DNA from 3 places in the Comamonas sp. HJ-2 genome. Region 3 is predicted to be linked to each of the others. Evidence: predicted binding sites of a transcription regulator. Region 3 holds the regulator's gene; each other region holds the start of a gene.
What was found. Region 3 encodes sigma-54, which starts transcription at its own class of promoters, with help from an activator protein. Its sites were predicted from a motif close to TGGCANGNAANCTGCTTT; they were not measured.
Positions count from the first base shown of each region.

Region 1 (6,987 bases), on a different contig from region 3:
CAGGGTCTCTCCGCCGCTCTGGCTGAAGCGTGGGCGGACTGCCGAGAAATTCTGCATCAGCGCCTGGGTGTCGGCGGGCGAGATGGAAAGAACGGCGGCAGACTGCAGTGTTTGCAGGTTTTTCACATCCTGGGTTTTCATGCCCTGTGATTGGGCCAGGACGGCGCCGGAGAGACCCAGGGCCAGGGCGAAAGCGGAGCAAAGACGGTGCAATGTGTGCATGGTGAAGTTCCTTGTTGCAGACATGGGCGATCAGAGGCTGGAGGCCTTGGCGTGCAGGCGCTGGATGGCGTCCAGCGAAGACAGCACGGCACCTTCCTGCCAGGCGGGGATGTACGAGACATGCTCGCCCGCGAGCACCAGGCGGCCGTCGATCTGGGCCAGATCCTTGTAGTGCTGCTCGCGCAGCGCATCTGTCCAGTTGCCGAAGCAGCCATTGATCCAGGGCATGCGATGCCAGGCTACTGACACACCGTTGAGGAACTCCTGCTTGTACTGCGGATGGATCTGCGCGCCGTACTCCAGCGCCAGACGAATGCGCTCGGCCGGCTTGAGCGAGGAGAAGCGGTAGCTGTTGGAGTTCTCGAAGGCATAGGCGCCCAGCAGCACGGCGGGGCCGTTGCCCATATAGCCGGTGGAGGGGTAGGAGATCTGCTGAATCGGCAGATCGGTGTAGCTGATACCGCCGTAGATGCGCTCGTCCTCTTCCCAGAAGCGGCGCTTGAACTCCAGACCGACCTTCATGGAGCTGCCGTAGGGTACGGCAGCAATCGCGTTCTGCATGGCGCTGCCGGCCTGCACTTCGATCTGGCTCAGGATGGACAGCGGAATCGTGCACACGCACCAGTCGGCGCGGGCCTGCAGCGTGGCGCCGGGCTTGAGGGCGTCCACATAGTCCACGGTCACGCCCTTGTCGTTCTGGGCGATCCTGGTGACCTTGGCGTTGTAGCGTATGGCCGAGCCCAGATCGCGCGCCATGGCCTGGGCCAGCATGTCCATGCCGCCTTCGGGCTGGAAGATGGCGCTGTGGAATTCGTAGATATTGCCCACGCCCATCTGGCGCCACAAATTGGATTCGAGCAGCTCGTGCAGGCCCATGGGCGTCGACGGTTTGGCCTGCGCCATCAGGCCGCCGCCGGGGTCGATGTCGTAGCCACGGAAATCGCTGACCGCATTGCTGGCGCGGTAGCGGTATTCCTTGTCCAGCACGCCCCAGGCCTTGAGGCTCTCCAGCAGGCGTTCCTTGTCTTCCCGGCTGACGCTCTGGTCCAGCGCGCCCTGATTGGTAGCCTTGGACAGCAGCTCGGCCACATGGCCGTAGACATCGGTCTGCACATGGCGAAAGCGCTGGGGCTTGCCGGCCAGGGCCTTGCTGTTGTGCAGATAGGCGTTGTAGTTGACCTGGTTGAAGGCTTCGAGCTTGATGCCGAAGCGCTTGTAGTAGTCCAGCATCGCATGGTGGTGGTAGGGCACGCGCCAGGGGCCGGGGTTGAAGTAGTTGCCCTTGGCAAAGCCCACTTTCTGACGTGTACCGTCGAGTTCGCTGAACTCATCGCCGCCGCGCAGCGTCCAGCAGCGACCGCCGGCGCGACTCTGGTATTCAAGCAACTGCACCTTGTAGCCGGCTGCGCGCAACTCGTGGGCTGCCACCATGCCTGCCAGGCCCGCGCCCAGCACCAGAACCGACGCGCCAGGTCTGGCGTTGCCGAGCTTGACCGGACCACTGTAATGCGACTCGGCGGCGTAGCCCAGTGAACTCATGGCTTGGTACATGGCACTGCCGCCCGCGACCTTTCCGATCATCGAGAGCAGTTGTCTGCGACTGACATGCTTGCTTGGCTCTGGCATCTGAAATTCCTTTGCTGTTGTGTATTCCGCTGTCCATCCGGGGTTGCGGGGCAAGGGTTTTCAGCAAGAGCTGTGCCAGGTCAGAGGGCTCAAGGCATTAATTCAATGAAATCAGTCACTTGTTATGAAATTCAGATCAATTTGCGCTCAATCCTTTTAACGCTTATGGTGCATGCTCACTAATTTGAAGCGTCAATGGCCAAATTGGTGCAACGGAGTCACACAATAAGCTGCAAAAAAAAGCGTATCGGCTGTGACAGCGGATACGCCTTGAGTGTGGGAGCGGAACTACGGTGCTGCCGGGCTCAGAGCTCGCTGGGAGGCTCGCAGGCCTCACTGACCATGACACGATTGCGTCCACCTCGCTTGGCTGCGTAGAGCATGGCATCGGCCTGCTGGAAGACGGCCTTGATATCGGGATCGCTGTCGGGCCAGTGGGCCACGCCTAGCGAGATGGTGATATGGCCCACTGGCGGTATCTCCATTTTCTCGACCAGCTGACGCATGCGCTCGGCGGCATGGGCGGCGGCCTCCAGCCCCGTGCCGGGCAGCAGCAGCAGAAACTCCTCGCCACCCACGCGGCAGGGCAGGTCATCGACACGCGAGACCTCGCGCATGGTGCGTGCGAGCTGTCTGAGCACCTCGTCACCTGTATCGTGGCCAAAACCGTCGTTGATATGCTTGAAGTGATCGATGTCGATGGCAATCACCGAGAACGGCAGCGCTTGCGTCTGAAAGGCGCTGATGGCTGCTTCCAGATGACGGCGATTGCCCAGCCCGGTCAACGGATCGGTGTTCACGTCCTCGCGCAGCTTGGTGATATTGCGTTGCAGCAGGCCCAGGCCCTTGAGCATGGCTTTCTTGAGTTCGTAGGACTCGAAGTACCAGGACTTGACGGCCTGGATGTTCTGTGCCGTCTCGGGCTTGTCCATATCGTGAGCGCCATTGGCGAGCTGGCGCAGCGGGCTGGCAATGCGGCGCGCGCTCCACCAGATGACCACCAGCATCAGCAGGGCGATGGGCAGGGTCTTGTAGAGCACGGAGCGCATCAGCTTGTTGAGCGGGGCCAGCGTGGCCGCCTTGGGGCGCTGGGCCACAATGCCCCAGCCCGAGGCATGGATGACGGCATAGCCGGCCAGCATTTCCACGCCCTTGCTGTTGACGACCGGCGCCGTACCCGACTCGCCTCGGATCACGGCGTTGATGACATCGTTGTTGATCACCTGATCGCCGATACGGTGGTTGTCGGGGTGATAGATGATGTGCTTGTTCTTGTCCACCACATAGACATAGGTGCCATCCTGGTAGAAGTGCGAGCCCAGCAGGGTGTCGAGGATGCTGTCTTCCTTGAGGTAGATGCTGCCGCCTACCGCTCCCAGGAATTCGCCCTGAGGGTCGAAAATGGGCTGCGAGACGAAGACGATGTAGTTGCCGGCCGTGGACATATAGGGCTGGCTGATGACGGGCCCGCGAGTGCTCAAGGTCTGTGTCACTCCGGCGCTTTGCAGTGTCTTGCCCTTGATCTGCAGGGTTTCGGGCGATGTCGCCAGCACATAGCCCGTAGGGTCGATGATGGTGACGGAGTTGAAGCTCTTGGTTTGCAGGCGCAGACGTGTGGCCTCCTTGGCCAGATAGTCCACGTCATCCATGTGCGCGCCCATCAGATTGGCGCTGTATTCCAGCTGCTGCAGGGCGGATTGCAGAAAATCATCCGTGCTCTGCGCCAGCTTGGTTGCATAGGCATGGTGACCTTCGAGCGTGTTGTCTATCAGCTGCTGGCGCTGCACCAGATAGCCAGCATAGAAGGTGTTGAGAAACGGGATCAGCGCGCTGCAGATGGTCAGGACCAGGATCAGTCGACGCAAATCAAGCCGGTTAGGCGCAAGCCGGCGGTGCCAGGGGAGAGATTTCTTCACAGATGATGTCGCGAGAGCAGGGCGGCTCTGCGCTGTACCTGTGTGCTCTGACAGGCTCAGACCCCGGCCGCATATTCATTGAGTGTCTGCATTATGGTTGCTCGCGCCGTGGCCCTGCTCATGGTCAACCACAATGCAGCCGCGTCAGGCTGACAACTCCTTGAACTTTTCCACCTGTACCGCGCAGTCGTAGAAGCAGGGCGCCCGGCCAATATCGGTGAGCTGCTGATGCGTCAGCTCGTTCACATTCGTGCCGTTGGCTCCCTGCTTGCGCCACCAGATGCCCAGGCCCACCACCACGCCGGTGCGAGCGCGGCCGTTGACGGCGGCGTGGCAGACATGCTCGCCGCGCTGGTTGAAGACGCGTAACCGGTCACCGTCGGCAATGCCGCGCGCAGCTGCGTCATCGGGGTGCATCTCCAGCAGTGGACGCTCTTCCATGCGGGCCAGACTGGCCACATTGGCAAAGCTGCTGTTGAGGAAGTTGCGTGCGGGTGGCGAGATCATGGCCAGCGGGTAGGCGGTCGTGGGGGGCTCGTAATTGGGCAGATAGTCGGGCAGGGTGTTGATGCCCAGCCGCGCCAGGGCGGGGTTGTCGAATTCGCATTTGCCCGAAGGCGTGGCAAAGCCACCTTCGGCAAACGGCGCATCGGGCAGCGGGATATGGGCAAAGCCCTGTTGCAGAAGATCGTCGAAATCAATGGCTGTCTGTGCTAGCGCTGCGCGGCACAGCGCTTCGTCGGAATCAGAGAAGCAGGCTGCGGCAAAAGCGGGGTCCAGCCTGGCCATATGCATGGCCAGATCGCGAAAGATCTGCGCGTTGCTGCGCGCCTGGCCTTGGGGCTCGATCGCGGGGCGATTCAACAGCACATCGGTATGGCCGTAGCTGCCGTGGATGTCCCAATGCTCTAGCTGCGTGGTGGCGGGCAGCACATAGTCGGCATGGTCTGCGGTGTCGGTGAGGAAATGTTCAAGCACCACGGTGAACAGATCTTCGCGCGCAAAGCCCGCAGCCACCTTGGCCGACTCTGGCGCCACCGCCACGGGATTGCTGTTATAGACCACGACGGCTTCCACCTTGGGGCCGAAGCCGGCATCGCCCTCATGCAGCAGCACATCGCCAATCTGGCTCATGTTCAGCGTGCGTGGGCGACGCTCGCCCAGCAATTGCGGCATTTGCAGATCTGCGCGCTTGAACGGCGAGACCCCCGAGGCGGACAGCAGCAGCCCGCCAGCGCGGTGGCGCCAGGCGCCGACAAGAGCCGGCAAGCAGGCCACGGCGCGCACGGCATTGCCGCCGCCGCGCGCACGCTGCATACCGTAATTGAGGCGGATGGCCGCAGGCTTGGTCGTGCCGTAATCGAGGGCCAGGGACTGAATCTGTTCCACGCTCAGGCCACAGACACTGGCGGCGCGCTCGGGCGGCCATTGCAATGCTCTGGCCCTGAGTGCCTCCCAGCCCTGAGTGTGTTGGGCGATGTAGTCATGGTCCAGCCAGTCGTGCACGATCAGTTCGTGCATCAGCGCCAGAGCCAGTGCCGCATCGGTGCCGGGCAGCAGTTGCAGATGCTCGTGGCATTTGTCGGCGGTCTCGCTCTTGCGCGGGTCTATGCAGATCAGCTTGGCGCCCTCGCGCTTGGCTTCCTGCGCATAGCGCCAGAAATGAAGATTGCTGGCGATGCTGTTGCTGCCCCAGATCAGGATCAGCTTGCTTTCGGCAAAGAACTCCACACGCATGCCCAGCTTGCCGCCATAGGTAGCGGTCAGCGCCTCGCTACCGGCACTGGCGCATATGGTGCGATCCAGCAGGCTGGAGCCCAACTGGTGGAAAAAGCGCCGGTCCATGCTTTCGGCCTGTACCAGGCCCATGGTGCCGGCATAGCTGTAGGGCAGTATGGCTTCGGGCGCGCGCCGGGCAATACCGTGCAGGCGCTGGGCAATATCGCTCAGGGCTTCGTCCCAGCTCACGGGGGAGAAATGGCCGCTGCCTTTGGGGCCGCTGCGTTTGAGAGGCTGCAGAACTCGCCCGGCGTGGTAGGTGCGTTCGGTGTACTTGCTGACCTTGGCGCAGAGCACGCCGCCCGTGTGAGCGTGTTCTGCATTGCCTTGCACCTTGGTGGCCGTGCCATCGACCACCGTGGTGAGCAGGGCGCAGGTGTCCGGGCAGTCATGCGGGCAGGCACCGCGTACTTGAACGATATGAGGCATGTCGTGGGCTCGAAAATCTGGATCGGTTTGCGTCTGAAGACCGTTTTGTGGGCCTATTATGCGGCGCGCATCCATGTCAAAAAACCTGAGATGCAAGACCCCAGAAACGGGCCGATCCAGCCCGTAGCAATGAGTAGCCCGTAGAGAGAGATCAAGAGCAATGCAGTACAAGCGAGTGGAGTGGAACCGTCGTCAATTCATGACTGCTGGCGCAGCTGTGGCAGCCGGGAGCTGGATCGGCGCAAGTCATTCCCAGGATTCGAGCGGGCCGATTGTGCTTGGGCAGTCCTGCGCGCTGAGCGGCCCCTCGGCACAGCTGGGTATGCAGTTTGTGCAGGGCGCCAAGCTGTATTTCGATCAGCTCAATGCCAAGGGCGGCATCGGTCGCCGCCAGGTGGAGCTGCGCACGCTGGACGATGGCTATGAGCCAGAGCGCTGCGTGGCCAATACCCAGAAATTCATTGCCGATGATGTGATGGCCTTGTTTGGCTATCTGGGCACGCCCACCAGCATGGCCGCACTGCCTTTGCTGCAGAAAGCCAAGCTGCCGCTGATTGCTCCACTGACGGGGGGCGCCGGCCTGCGCGACCCCAAGCTGGCGCAGGCGGTCTTCAATCTGCGTGCCTCCTATGCCGATGAAACCGCGCTCATGGTCAGACAGCTGGTTTCTTTGGGCCTCAAGAAGATCGCGGTGTTTCATCAGAACGACGCCTATGGTCAGTCAGGTCTCGAGGGGGTGATGCAGGCGCTGCAAGGCCATGGCCTCAAACCCGTGGGTGCAGCCACGGTGGAGCGCAACTCCCAGGATGTGGCCAAGGCCGTCAAGACTCTGGTGCCGCTGGGTGCTGATGTCATCGTGCAGGTCTGCACCTATGCGGCCAGCGCTGCCTTTGTGCGAGCGGCACGCCAGGCGGGCTATGGCGGTCAGTTCTACAACGTGTCGTTCGTGGGAACTTCTGCACTGGCGCAGGCTCTTGGCAAGGAGGCCGAGGGCGTGGTGGTCACCCAGGTCGTG
Region 1 covers NZ_JBSIFD010000012.1:106,688-113,674, reverse strand. The annotation lists gene ACWGXF_RS11645 (c-type cytochrome) at 1-222, opposite strand, end outside; gene ACWGXF_RS11640 (flavin monoamine oxidase family protein) at 253-1,848, opposite strand; gene ACWGXF_RS11635 (sensor domain-containing diguanylate cyclase) at 2,154-3,713, opposite strand; gene ACWGXF_RS11630 (molybdopterin-containing oxidoreductase family protein) at 3,909-5,972, opposite strand; gene ACWGXF_RS11625 (ABC transporter substrate-binding protein) at 6,133-6,987, shown strand, end outside.
Region 1: ACWGXF_RS11640 (flavin monoamine oxidase family protein) is a predicted target of sigma-54. The motif match lies at 1,909-1,926, and genes of this name have one in related genera.

Region 2 (6,987 bases), on a different contig from region 3:
ATGGCCTTGGTCTTGGGGGCCGCCGAGTAGTCGCCACCGGCCGTGAACATGATGATCTGCTCCACCAGGCCCGTGCAGGAGCCGCAGCTGGCACTGGCCTTGGTGTGCTTGCGCACATCGTCGAGCGTGAACAGGCCCTTGTCCTTGATGGCCTTGCAGATCGCACCCTTGGTCACGCCGTTGCAGCCGCAGACCTCGTCGCCGTCGGCCATGGCCGCGGCCTTGCTCTGCCCCTGGTGGCCGGTGTCGCCGAGATTGGATTCGCCAAACATCAGCTTGTCCCGGATATCGGCCACGCTGCGGCCCTCGCGCAGCAGCTTGAAGTACCAGCTGCCGTCCACCGTGTCGCCGTACAGGCAGGCACCGACCAGCTTGTCGTCCTTGATGACCAGCTTTTTGTAGACCCCCGCATAGGGGTCGCTCATGAGAATTTCCTCGGTATCGCTGCCGCCCTGGAAATCGCCTGCAGAGAACAGATCGATGCCCGTGACCTTGAGCTTGGTCGAGGTCAGCGAACCCAGATAGCGGCCGATGCCGAACTCGGCCAGATGGTTGGCCAGCACCTTGCCCTGCTCGAACAAGGGCGCCACCAGTCCGTAGGCAATGCCTCGGTGTGCCGCGCATTCGCCCACGGCATAGATGCGCGGATCGGTCACGGTCTGCAGCGTATCGCTGACCACGATGCCGCGGTTCACATGCAGGTGCATGGACTCGGCCAGTTCGGTGCTGGGGCGAATGCCCACGGCCATCACGACCAGTTCGGCCGGGATCTCGCTGCCGTCCTTGAAACGCACGGCACGCACGCGGCCGCCTGCGTCACCCAGCAGCTCCTGGGTCTGCGCCTGCATGCAGAACTGCATGCCGCGCTCGGCCAGCGATTTCTGCAGCATGCGGCCCGCCTGATCGTCGAGTTGGCGCTCCATCAGCCAGTCGCCGACATGCACCACGGTGACCTGCATGCCGCGCTTCATGAGGCCGTTGGCCGCTTCCAGTCCCAGCAGGCCACCGCCGATCACCACTGCATGCTTGAACGTCTTGGCCGCATCGATCATGGCCTCGGTATCGGCGATGTCGCGGTAGGCCAGCACGCCCTCCAGGTCCTTGCCGGGGATGGGCAGGATGAAGGGCCTGGAGCCCGTCGCCATGATCAGGCGGTCGTACTCGGCGCTGGCGGTCTCGCCCTGGGCATTGACCGCATGCACCGTGCGCCGGGCCCGGTCGACGGCCGTCACGGTATAGCCGGCGTGCAGCAGGATATGGTGGTCCTGGTACCAGGACCAGTCGTTGAGCACGATATCGCCGAGCGTCTGCTCGCCAGCGAGCACCGGCGACAGCAGAATGCGGTTGTAGTTGGGATGCGGCTCGGCGCCGAAGACCGTGATGTCGTACAGATCGGGGGCAATGGCCAGCAGCTCTTCCAGCGCACGCACGCCTGCCATTCCGTTTCCAATCATGACCAGTTTGGATTTTTTCATCTGAGTCCCCGTGGGCATTTGCAAAGCCAAAAAAAAAGACGTCTGCGCGCTTCATGACTTGCATGAACGCGTAGACGTCTTTGTCTGTGGGTTCTGGTCCAGCCTTGCACCATCCCCCGGTGACCCACCTTGGCCACGCTGAACAACACGCAATTGCTGTGCCAGCTTTTCTCAGCCTGCAGAGACTATTCCATCCCGCGGCATGCACTGCTTTTGTGCATGGCCGCTTTATTGCTGTGCAAAACAAACATGGCGCCCCAAGGCGCCATGCAGCTTGAAATCAAAAAGGCTCAGGCCGCCTTCTCCACATGGCCCTGGCGCGTGTAGAGAAAGTCGATCACCGCCTTGCGATAGCTTTGATACTGGGCATCCTCGGCCAGTTCCACCCGGCTGCGCGGGCGTGGCAGCGCCACATGCAGCACCTCGCCAATCGTGGCAGCGGGACCGTTGGTCATCATCACGATCTTGTCGGACAGCAGTACGGCCTCATCCACATCGTGCGTGACCATGACCACGGTGCTCTGGGTGCGTGCCACGATCTCCAGCAACTCGTCCTGCAGCTTGGCACGCGTCAGGGCGTCGAGAGCGCCGAAGGGCTCGTCCATGAGCAGCACCTGGGGCTCCATGGACAGGGCACGCGCAATGCCCACGCGCTGCTTCATGCCGCCCGAAATTTCGCCGGGGCGTTTTTGCGCCGCATGGCTGAGGCCCACCATGGCCAGCGCCGCATCGGTGCGCTGCGCCAGCTGTGCCTTGCTTTCGCGCTTGCCGAAGACACGCTCCACGGCCAGGTGCACATTGCCCCAGCAGCTCAGCCAGGGCAGCAGCGAATGGTTCTGGAAGACCACCGCACGCTCGGGCCCAGGGCCCTTGATTTCCTTGTTGGCGCACAGCAGTGCACCGCCCGTGGGAATGGTCAGGCCGGCAATCAGATTGAGCAGCGTCGACTTGCCGCAGCCCGAATGCCCGATGAGACTGACGAACTCGCCCTTGGCAATGTTCAGATTGATGTCGCGCAGCGCGGGAAACAGTCCCTTGGCGGTCTTGAAGGTCTGCGCCACCCCGTGGATCTCGATGTACTTGGTGCTGAGAGATGTATGCATGAGGTACTCCTTGCTTTTTTCCGAGGCCACCGTGGCGCCGGCTTTGCCGGGCCACCGGTGGTGCCCCCTTGAGGGGGTGACGCGCCCGAGGGCGCGGCTCAGGGGTGGGTTAAGTCTTGACCTCTTCAAACGTAAAGGCCGAAGCCAGCTTGACCAGGGCCCACTCCAGCACCAGGCCCACGATGCCGATCACGAAGATGGCGATGATGATGTTCTTGACGTTGAGGTTGTTCCACTCGTCCCAGACCCAGAAACCTATGCCCACGCCGCCCGTCAGCATCTCGGCGGCCACGATCACCAGCCAGGCCGTCCCCACGGCCAGGCGCACGCCGGTCAGCATATAGGGCAGCACGGCAGGAAACAGAATGGTGGTGGCGATCTTCCACTCCGACAGATTGAGCACGCGCGCCACATTCATATAGTCCTGGGGCACACGCTGCACGCCCACGGCGGTGTTGATGACCATGGGCCAGATCGAGCAGATGAAGATGGTCCAGATGGCTGCCGGATTGGCGCCCTTGAACACCAGCAGGCCGATCGGCAGCCAGGCCAGCGGCGAGACCGGGCGCAGCAGGCTGATCAAGGGATTGAACATGCGCGACAGAAAGCCGAAGCGCCCGATCACGAAGCCCAAAGGAATGCCGACCAGTGCCGCCAGACCGAAGCCCAGGGCCACACGCTGCAGCGAGGACAGCACATTCCAGCCCACGCCCTGGTCGTTGGGCCCGTTGCGGTAGAAGGGATCGCTGAACACCTGCAGGGCCTGCTCCCAGGTCTCGGCCGGGGTCGGAATGCTCTTGCCTGTGCTACTCGATACCAGCGACCACAGGCCGACCAGCAGCGCCAGCCCCAGCAGCGGAGGCAGGACCTGAGCAAATAGCTGTTCAGCCCATTGGCGCAAGCGGCTTGGCGCCACCGCAACCGGAGCCGTGACTATCGCTTTGGGTTTGATATCTTTTTCCACTTCAGCCTTTACAAGTTCTGTGCCAGCAGCTATCTCTTTTGAAGTTTCGAGCAGCGCATCATTGGCCGCCTGGGCTGCCAGTTGCGGATCGTGCGGGGGATCGAGTTCGAGCGGTGAGTGAAGTACGGCACTGACCATGATGGTTCTCCGTTAAGGTGGCGGCCTCAGGCGGCCTTGATCTTGAAGCTGTCGGCGTACTGGGCAGGGTTCTTGCCGTCCCAGACCACGCCGTCGATCAGCTTGCTGGTGCGCAGCACATCCTTGGGCACGCTGACCTTGAGCTGGCTTGCCGCCTGCTGGTAGAGGTCGATGCGGTTGATCTGCCTGGCCACGGCCAGATAGTCGGGATGGGCCTTGAGCAGACCCCAGCGCTTGTGCTGGGTGAGGAACCACATGCCGTCCGACAGATAGGGAAAGTTCACGGCCCCGTCGTTGAAGAACTTCATGTGGTTGGGGTCGTCCCAGGTCTTGCCCAGGCCGTTCTGGTAGCGGCCCAGAATGCGCTGGTTGATGGCGTCCACGCTGGTGTTGATGTACGACTTCTGGGCCACGGTCTCGGCCATCTTCGTCTTGTTCTGCAGGCTGGCATCGATCCAGCGGCTGGCCTCGAGAATCGCCATCATCACGGCGCGGCAGGTGTTTGGATTCTTCTGCGCAAACTCGCCCGTGGTGCCCAGCACCTTCTCGGGGTGATCCTTCCAGATGTCCTGCGTGGTGTTGGCCGTAATACCGATGCCATCCATGATGGCGCGATGGTTCCAGGGTTCGCCCACGCAGAAACCATCCATATTGCCCACGCGCATATTGGCCACCATCTGGGGCGGCGGCACGGTGATCAGCTTGGCCTCGGATAACGGATTGATGCCCGCAGCCGCCAGCCAGTAATGCATCCACATGGCGTGGGTACCGGTGGGGAAGGTACCGGCAAACGTGTATTCGCGCTTTTCCCTGGCCATGACCTTCGCCAGACTGGCTCCGTCGACCGCCCCCTTGTCGGCCAGGGCCTTGGACAGCGTGATCGCCTGGCCGTTGTTGTTCAGCCCCATGAGCACGGCCATGTCCTTCTTGGGGCCGCCCACGCCCAGATGCAGGCCGTAGACCAGGCCGTAGAGCACATGGGCGAAGTCCAGCTCGCCGTTGACCAGCTTGTCGCGCACGCCGGCCCAGCTCGCTTCCTTGCTGGGGACGATCTTCACACCGTATTTCTGATCGAAGCCCAGCACCGAGGCCATGACCACGCTGGCGCAATCGGTCAGCGGGATAAAGCCGATCCTGACCTCTTTCTTCTCCGGCGCGTCGGAGCCTGCGGCCCAGGCGCCATGGTGGCCCAGCGTGCCATAGAGGGCTGCGGCACCGGCCACGCGCAGAAACTCGCGCCGCCCACCGGCAGATACAGGCTCGGGCGCAGGAACAGTAGACGAAGGAAGGCGCTGGCTCATGAGAAAACTCCATCAAGAATCGTGGTGAAGGCGATCCGGAAAACAAAAAGGCGCCCTTCCCTCCTCGGGTGTGAGGAGAAAAGGACGCCGTTGTCCCAGGTCACTCGTAATAACGCTTTAAGCGCGACCGCCTTTGGTCTGCTTGACATCAACAGTCATGCACAAACCATGCCAGTCCCCGATCAGAGGCGGAGCAGGCTTTGCGCTTCCGGTTTTGGCCCATATTTGGTGCAGCGCAACAAACACCGCGAGGCCAAGGCTATGAATTGGTGCTGCCAGGCAGCAGGTCCACCGTGGCCAGAATCGCCTCGGCCACATCCAGCATGCGCCGGTTCTGGTTCATGGCCGTCTGGCGGATCAGCTTGTAGGCATCGCCCTCGCCGAGCTGGCGGTAGTTCATCAGCACGCCCTTGGCCCGCTCTATGGTTTTGCGCTCCTTGAGCGTGGCGCGCGCCTTGTCGATCTCGGTCTGCATGTCCTGCAGGCGCATGGACTGCTCCTGCACCAGCAAGACAATGCTTTTCTCGAGCTGCAACCCATACGCCCCCTCCGCAGGCAAGGAGGCGGCTGGCTGCGTGGCCCCCAGAAAGGCCGCAGCCGCTTCGGCACGAGTCCCAGGCTGCGGCTGCATCTCCAGCAGCGCCTTTTGCTGACTCAGCGCGGCACCTGCCTGCTCCAGCTTGCGCAGACATTGGGCCTGCAGTTCCTCGGCCAGGAATGCCTCAATCTGGTGCATGGCATCGAGCCGGCTGGAACAGGCTTCGAACCATGGCGAGCTCAAGCTGCAGTCCAGCAGCACGCCGTCCCCCGCCGTGCAGCCCATTCGACGCAGCCGCTCGATCACCGTCATATCGGGGCAGGCCCCGCATTGCTGCTGCCAGCGCTCCATCCCCGAGGGACTGGCGAAGTCTGCAAACACCTGAAAGCAGCGCTCCTGCGATTCGATCAGATGCAGCCAATGGCGCTGACGCTCTGTCCTGCCTGCCCCTGCGGTAAACGCCGCGACCCCTGTGGCGCGCTCCTGGCCCGCCAGCTCCTTGCCCTGCATGAAATGAAACAGCGCCACCAGCAATTTCGCGATATCGGGATCGCAAGCGCTGTCCGCCGCCTCGAACACCACGGTCAGGCAGGCCGCAATCATGCGGATCAGCGCCTGCGTGCAATCCTCGGCACTCAGCTGCAGAGCATCGCGCCGGCGGCGCAGCAGCGGCAGGGCTTCAAAGCCTTGCAGCGCATTGGCGATCGCGTTGAACAGGCGAGCGCCATGCGCACCCGGCGCCCGCGCGCCCAGCTCTTCAAGCGCAAGGCAGACCCGCTCCATGACCCGGTCCACATGCCGGCCATGATCGAGCAGGCTCTGCTGCGCCTGTGCTCCACCGCTGACCAGAAAGATATTCGAGAGACCGCGCTCTTTCTGCAGCGCATGGACGAGCTCGGACATGCTCGCCACCAGGCTGCTGGCGCGGCTGATCTGCTCCAGCTCGGCAATCTCGCTTTGCCTTGCAGCCACCAGATAGTGCAGAGGCGTTTTCATGGGGGTAGTGCTTGTCGTCATGTTGATTCCATGGACGACGAGCACGATTCATGCCATCTCAGGCAAGGCGACGCTGCCGCCTCTCCCAAAGCCGGTCCACCATGGCGCCCACACCGATGCCCACGACATAGGCCAGCAGATCCAGGGGATCGAAGCCATTGCCCAGCACCAGATAGGCCAGCTTGTTGGCGCGCAGGGCCTGCATCCAGGGGGCCTGATAGAGCTGCAGGAACTCGATGGCAAAGGCGATGGCCAGGGAACAGCCCATGAGCTTGCCGCGCGTGATGGCCGGCCTCAGCCAGGCCACGCACAGCAGCACCACCCAGGCCCAGAGCGCATCGCCCGGATAGTTGCCCAGCCAGGCGGGAAAGGGCATGTAGCCCCGGCGCGAGGCCAGCCCGATGGCAATGACCGCCGCAATGAGCAGGGTCAAGCCCGCCCGTGAGCGACGAAAGGGCCCGGCAGCGGCCAG
Region 2 covers NZ_JBSIFD010000002.1:350,578-357,564, forward strand. The annotation lists gene nirB (nitrite reductase large subunit NirB) at 1-1,475, opposite strand, end outside; gene ACWGXF_RS03130 (ABC transporter ATP-binding protein) at 1,766-2,578, opposite strand; gene ntrB (nitrate ABC transporter permease) at 2,688-3,680, opposite strand; gene ACWGXF_RS03140 (CmpA/NrtA family ABC transporter substrate-binding protein) at 3,707-4,981, opposite strand; gene ACWGXF_RS03145 (nitrate- and nitrite sensing domain-containing protein) at 5,241-6,515, opposite strand; gene ACWGXF_RS03150 (ribosomal maturation YjgA family protein) at 6,574-6,987, opposite strand, start outside.
Region 2: ACWGXF_RS03140 (CmpA/NrtA family ABC transporter substrate-binding protein) is a predicted target of sigma-54. The motif match lies at 5,138-5,155, and genes of this name have one in related genera.

Region 3 (6,987 bases):
TGCGCGGTGCTCAGCTCGATGTGCGGCAGGACGCCGAGGGCTATCAGTACGGTGTGATCAAGGCCGAGGCCGGCAAGCGAGCGTTCTTCCGTCAGAAGCGCGATACCGTGGCCGGTCAGCCCGAGGAGTTCATCGAGGGCGAAGGCGAAGTCATCGAGTACGACGGCAAGGCCGATATCGTCAAGTTCATCCGTCGTGGCGAGATGCGCCGCTACCGTGGCGGTCAGCTCAGCGATCAGGTCACGGGCTCCATCATCGTCTACAACAACATCACCGACGTCTATACCGTCGATGGCCAGAAGACCAGCGGCGGCCTGCCGAGCTCCTCCGTGGGACAGGGTGGCCGTGTGCGCGCCATCATGGCGCCCAAGGACGGCACGCCGGGAGCACAGCCCAAGCCTGCAACACCTGCCACGCAGCTGCGCCAGAGCATGACGCTGGGCGGTGAGAAAGCCGACGAGAAGAAATGAGCGAGCCGACTTTCTCCAGCAGCCGCAGCGGCGAGTCCGACAGCCGCCTGGAGGCCAAGCATCTGGCCAAGTCCTACGGCAGCCGCAAGGTGGTCAAGGATGTGTCCCTGTCCGTGCAAAAAGGCGAGGTGGTCGGTTTGCTCGGCCCCAACGGTGCAGGCAAGACCACATCGTTCTACATGATCGTGGGCCTGGTGCGCAGCGACGGCGGCGAGATCTTCATCGACGGCCAGCCGGTGGGCGGCATGCCGATTCACCAGCGTTCGCGCCTGGGCCTGTCCTATCTGCCTCAGGAAGCCTCCATCTTTCGCAAGCTCAGCGTGGAAGACAATGTGCGCGCCGTGCTGGAGCTGCAAAAGGACGAGCAGGGCAAGACGCTGACGCGCGACGAGATCGAAAAGCGCCTCACGGGCCTGCTGCAGGAGCTGCGCGTGGAGCATCTGCGCCAGTCGCCGGCGCTGGCGCTGTCCGGCGGTGAGCGCCGTCGCGTGGAAATTGCCCGCGCCCTGGCCACGCAACCGCGCTTCATTCTGCTTGACGAGCCGTTTGCCGGCATCGACCCGATCGCGGTGATCGAGATCCAGCGCATCATCGGCTTCCTCAAGGAGCGCGGCATCGGCGTGCTGATCACCGACCACAATGTGCGCGAGACGCTCGGCATCTGCGACCACGCCTTCATCATCAGCGACGGCCATGTGCTGGCCGAAGGCACGCCCGAGGAGATCGTGGAGAACGCCGATGTGCGCCGCGTCTATCTGGGCGAACATTTCAGAATGTGATGACCCCCACGCTCCCTCACTTTGTGTGGTCGCTGTCCCCGGAAGGGGCCCTGACCGGCTGCGCCGGGGTTTGCCCTGGGGCGGCCCGGCGGCAAGTCCATAGCACTGCGCGCGTTTGCGATGATTGTCTGGGAGCCGCGCCTCGATGAAGCCAGGTCTCTCGCTACGCGTTTCGCAGCATTTATCGCTTACGCCGCAGCTGCAGCAATCCATTCAGCTGCTGCAGCTCTCCACCCTGGAGCTGGCGCAGGAAGTCGAGCAGATGCTGGTCGACAACCCTTTTCTGGAACGTGCGGGCGATGAGGCAGAAACTGCGGGGGATGCTCCTGTAGATGTAGCTGCTAGCGCCAGTGAATACAGCACTTCAGATGGTATTCATGCTGAAAGAGATGCATCGCAAGCGCAACAAGCTACTGAAACGGTAGCGGAGACATCAAACCCCGAAACCCCGGAAACGCTGAACTGGGAGGCCGACGGCATGGACGGCCAGGACGGGGAATGGGGCGGCGAATCCAGCAGCGAGTGGGATACGCCCTCGGCCAGCAGCTCCACGCGCAACCGCGACGGCGATGACGAAACCGATGCCATCGATCTGGCGCGCGAGCACCAGAGCCTGACCGACTTTCTGCACCGTCAGGCGCTGAGCCTGCATCTTGGTGCGGCGGACATGGCTGCACTGCGCTTTCTCATCGAGTCGCTCAGCGACGACGGCTATCTCGAGGATTCCCTGCAGGAGTTGGCGCAGAGCCTGGCTGGCGACGACTTGGAGGAGCGCGAGGAGCTGGAGCAGCACTTTGCCATTGCGCTGAAGCTGCTGCAAAGCCTGGAGCCCGTGGGTGTGGGCGCGCGCGATCTGGCCGAGTGCCTGCAGCTGCAGCTGCGCGATCTGATCCGCACGGCCGAGGACGAGGGCACGACCGAGGCGCATATGAGCCGGCTGCTGCTGGCGCAGGCCATCTGTGCCCAGCCCATGGACCTGCTGGCGCGGCGCGATCTGCGCAAGCTCACCAGCCTGTGCGGTGCGCGAGAGGAGCAACTGCGCGAAGCCATGGCCCTGATCGCCAGGCTGGAGCCGCGTCCGGGGCGCCGCTTTGTCGACGTGGAACGCCATATCGTGGTGCCCGATGTCATCGTGCGCCCGGTGCGGTCCGGCTCGGGCCGGGTGGACTTCTCCGTGCAGCTCAACCCCGAGGTCATGCCGCGTCTGCGCGTGCACGACATCTATGCCAGCGTGCTGCGCCGCCACAAGAACAGCGACGGCCATGCGGCGCTGCAGCAGCAACTGCAGGAGGCGCGCTGGTTCATCAAGAACATCCAGCAGCGCTTCGACACCATCTTGCGTGTTTCCGAAGCCATCGTGGAGCGGCAGAAGAACTTCTTTGTGCATGGCGAGCTGGCCATGCGCCCGCTGGTGCTGCGCGATATCGCCGACACCCTGGGCCTGCACGAGTCCACCATCAGCCGCGTGACCACGGCCAAGTACATGGCCACGCCCCAGGGTACCTTCGAGCTCAAGTATTTCTTCGGTTCGGGCCTGGGCACGGAAACCGGCGGCAGTGCTTCCAGCACGGCCGTGCGTGCGCTGATCAAGCAGTTTGTCGATGCCGAAGATGCCAGAAAGCCGCTGTCGGACGCCAAGCTGGCCGATATGCTCAAGGAGCAGGGCATCGAGTGCGCGCGCCGCACCGTCGCCAAATACCGCGAGCAGCTCAAGATACCGACGACCACGCTGCGCAAGGCGCTGTAGGGCACCGCAGAAACAAGAAAGCCGCTGATGCATCGCACAGCGGCTTTCTTGTTCTGTATTTAGGGCGGGAGCCTTGATAAGGCATTCCTCAAGCAAGGGGCAGCGAGCAAGAGCCGCCCTTGCGGCGATGCTGCCGTCCCCCTTGGGGGCGCCCGGCCAGGGGAAGGCGCGTAGCGCCTCAGGGGGTTATCAAGAAACCAACCACCAGATAAACCAGACCAGCACGCCGATCATCAGGCCGAACTTGAGGATCTTGTAGAAGGTCGGATTCCAGTCGCGGAAGGCACGGCGGTACTTGCCCGCATAGAACGAGATCTTGAACAGCTTGCTGATCATGCCGCGCGGATCGCCCTCGTTGTTGGGCGAGCTGGCGGCGGCCACCACGTTCTTGCCCAGCCAGTGATTGAGCCACTGGGCAAAGCCATTGGTCATGGGGCGCTCCACATCGCAGAACAGCACGATGCGATTGCCTTCCGAGCGGTTCTCGGCCCAGTGCATAAAGGTCTCGTCGAAGATCACGCCTTCGCCTTCGCGCCAGCTATAGGGCTGGCCGTCGACCTCGATCATGCAGCGGTCGTCGTTGGGCGCCAGCACGGCCAGGTGATAGCGCAGCGAGCCCGCATAGGGGTCGCGGTGCAGATTGAGCTTGGCGCCGGGCGGCAGCTCGGCAAACATGGCGGCCTTGACGCTGGGAATCGATTTCACCAGGGCCGTGGTCTTGGGGCACAACTCCATGGCCGAAGGGTGGGCGTCGCCGTACCACTTGAGGTAGAAGCGCTTCCAGCCGGTCTTGAAGAAGGAGTTGAAGCCTGCGTCGTCGTTGTTGGCTGCGGCCTTGATCTGCATGTTCTTTTGCAGATTGACGGCTTCCTCGCGGATCTCGCGCCAGTTGGCCTGCAGCGGCGCCAGCTCGGGGAAGGTGCTGGTGGGCAGATAGGGCGTGCGCGGCACCTTGCTGAACATCAGCATGAAGACGTTGAACGGCGCTGTGAACGTGGAGTGGTCAAACAATTGCTTGACCACCTTGTGGCGCACCTTGCCGCGCAGATGCATGTACAGCCCGCAGCCAAAGAAGAGCAGCACCAGTGCCAGAACGATAATTTTTGCCATAAGGACCAATTTTACCGGGGGCACCCCGGCGGCCACCATGGGGGCAGGTCAAACAGAACCGGGGTAGGGGAATATCAAAAGCAATAGCTGCCGGCGCTTGACGGCCAAGCGCAGCAGCCGGTCGGGATCAGATACTCAAGGCAGGGCCAGCACGGCGCAGTTGCAAAGGTCGGCGCTCTCGAAGGCTGTTCTGTCGCCGGCTTTGAGGCCCGGTACGGGGAACAGGCGCACCGTCAGCGGCTTGTTGAGGCGAAACGCCATGGTGCCTGTATCGCGCATGACGGCGGCGATCTGCTCGGCGCTGCTGTCGCCCGGCACCGGCACGGTATCGAGGCCGATGCCGCAGACGCTGCTGTAGGTCAGCAGGGCGCGGATATCGAACTCGTCATTCAGACTGGCCTGGGCCAGGCCTTGGTCCTCGGTCACGGCCAGCATCAGGCCGCTGAAACCGATCTGTGTCACGCCGTTGACCGATTTGAAGACGCGGGTCAGCAGGGCCGAGGCTTCCACCGTGCCGCTGGCGCCGAAACAGGGCACGCCCAGCAGTTGGTAGACATCGACCATGGAGGCGCAGGATTTGGACGGCGCGGCCGAGGTGTCCATGCCCGCGATATGCCAGCCCTCGGCCAGTTTCACGCCGTCGGCACAGCGCTGGATGGCAGTGGCATGCTCGTTCAGGGCCTGGCTCAGGCGCTCGAATGCGAGCCTGAACCACGCCGCGTGATCGAGCTGCAGGCGCTGCTGCTGCAGCTTCTGCAGTTCCGCCACCATGAGGTCTGGCGTTTCCAGACCCAGCACCAGGGCGCCGTGGTGCTGGCCGCGGTGGTAGCTGGCCGGGAAATAGGGAATGCCGGGCGCGCAGTTGAAGTTGACCGTGAAGTTGAAATTGCCTTCGCCGCGCGGCGTGGTGCACGCGATCTGCTGAATTGCCTGCACGCTGCTGGCCAGCAAGCCGGTCTGCAGAAAGCCATGTTCATCCAGATCGATATTCACGCAGGCGTTGCACAGGTCGCCATAGGCGGCAATCAGCTGCGGCAGCAGGGCCACTTCCTGCGCATTGCGCGCCTCGCCCACGGCAAAGCGGATGCGGCGTTTGCCGGTGTTGATGGCCTTGAGCGTTTCGGCAATGCGCTGCAGGCCGGCAAGGGCGCTGTCTATGCCGCTGACGTCCAGGTATTCTCCGTACGGGTTACTCACAATGCGGATGGACTGCACCTGATAGCCCTGGGCCTCGATGGCATCGGCCACGGCATCGCATTGCTGCTTGGCCTGGGTCAGGCCGGCCTGCCACTGTGCCTCATCGGCGCTCAGGTTGACAAAGGCGGTGACGGTGCGCACGCGCACCAGCGGGTTGAAGCTGATATTCATAGCAGTATCCGTAGGCGGGAGAATGGCTGGCGGCCATTTTGCCTCTGAATACGCCGATCACAGCAGGCGCGTGCCCAGCGGCACCTGCTTGTCGGGCACGCACAGGGCCACAGCTCCCGTGGCATCGTGAAAACCGGTCACAAGACATTCGCTCATCAAGGGACCAATCTGCTTCTTCGGAAAGTTGACCACGGCCACCACCAGCCGTCCTATCAGCTCCTCGGGCCGGTAGTGTGCCGTGATCTGCGCGCTGGACTTGCGCTGGCCCAGCTCGGGACCCAGGTCCACCAGCAGCTTGTAGGCGGGTTTGCGGGCCTCGGCAAATACCTCGGCCTGCAGCACGCGGCCCACGCGCAGCTCCACCTTCATAAAGTCGTTCCAGCTGATTTCTTCCATGTCGTCATTGCTCCTTGGCCTGGCATCATGCCTTGGGTCCTGCGAGCATCTGTAGAGCAACGCTTGTCGTGCGCGGGCACCGGAAAAGGCCTAGCGCGTATGCTTATGCCCTGTAAAGCGCACAACAGGCTCCCGTGAGCGTCCGGCGCCTGCGCCGTTGCTGGCGCGCACTGATTTCTATGAACCAACTGCATTTGTTTCTGCCCTGCGCCGCCGGCGTCGAGGGCTTTCTGGCCGACGAGGTCCACGCCATCACCGGCGCCAGCGGGCAGGATCTGCTCGTGGGCCGGGGCGGCGTCATGCTGCGCGGCATGTGGCGCGATGCCATGCTGCTCAATCTGCACAGCCGTCTGGCCCAGCGCGTGCTGATCGAGCTGTCGCACACCATGTACCGCAGCGAGAACGATCTGTACCGTGCCGCCAGCGAGGTGGCCTGGGAGATCTGGTTCACGCCCAAGGAAACCTTCAAGATCGAGGTCACGGCCCAGCACAGCCCGCTGACCAGCCTGAACTTTGCGGCGCTCAAGGTCAAGGACGCGATCGCCGACCGTTTTCGCGCCAAGCGCAACGGCGTGCGTCCCAGCGTGGAGACCCACTACCCCGATGTGCGCGTACATCTGCACCTGACGACCGACGGCGCCACCATCTATATCGACACCTCGGGCGAGGCGCTGTTCAAGCGCGGCTGGCGCGAGGACAAGGGCGATGCCCCGCTCAAGGAAACCCTGGCCGCGGCCATGATTGCTGCCTCGGGCTGGAACCCGCATGGCGACAATCCCCAGCCGCTGTACGACCCCTGCTGCGGCAGCGGTACCCTGGTGATCGAGGCCGCGCAGATCGCGCGCAGGATTCCGGCCGGCATTCTGCGTCGCTTTGCGTTCGAGAAGCTCGTGCCCTTTCAGCGTCATGTCTGGGAAGCCATGCTGGATGAGGCAGAGAGCCAGATCCTGCCTGAATCGCCGGTGGGCATTTACGGCTCGGACATCGCTTTCCGCATGGTGGACTTTGCCCAGCGCAATGCCGAACGTGCGGGTGTGTCCGGTACCGTCAGCCTGCGCGGTGGTGATGCCTTGCAGCGCATGCCGCCCAGCGAGCAGCCCGGCATGATGCTGCTGAA
Region 3 covers NZ_JBSIFD010000022.1:12,990-19,976, forward strand. The annotation lists gene lptA (lipopolysaccharide transport periplasmic protein LptA) at 1-470, shown strand, start outside; gene lptB (LPS export ABC transporter ATP-binding protein) at 467-1,249, shown strand; gene ACWGXF_RS17785 (RNA polymerase factor sigma-54) at 1,395-2,996, shown strand; gene ACWGXF_RS17790 (aspartyl/asparaginyl beta-hydroxylase domain-containing protein) at 3,186-4,106, opposite strand; gene ACWGXF_RS17795 (DUF711 family protein) at 4,242-5,474, opposite strand; gene ACWGXF_RS17800 (tRNA-binding protein) at 5,532-5,870, opposite strand; gene ACWGXF_RS17805 (THUMP domain-containing class I SAM-dependent RNA methyltransferase) at 6,050-6,987, shown strand, end outside.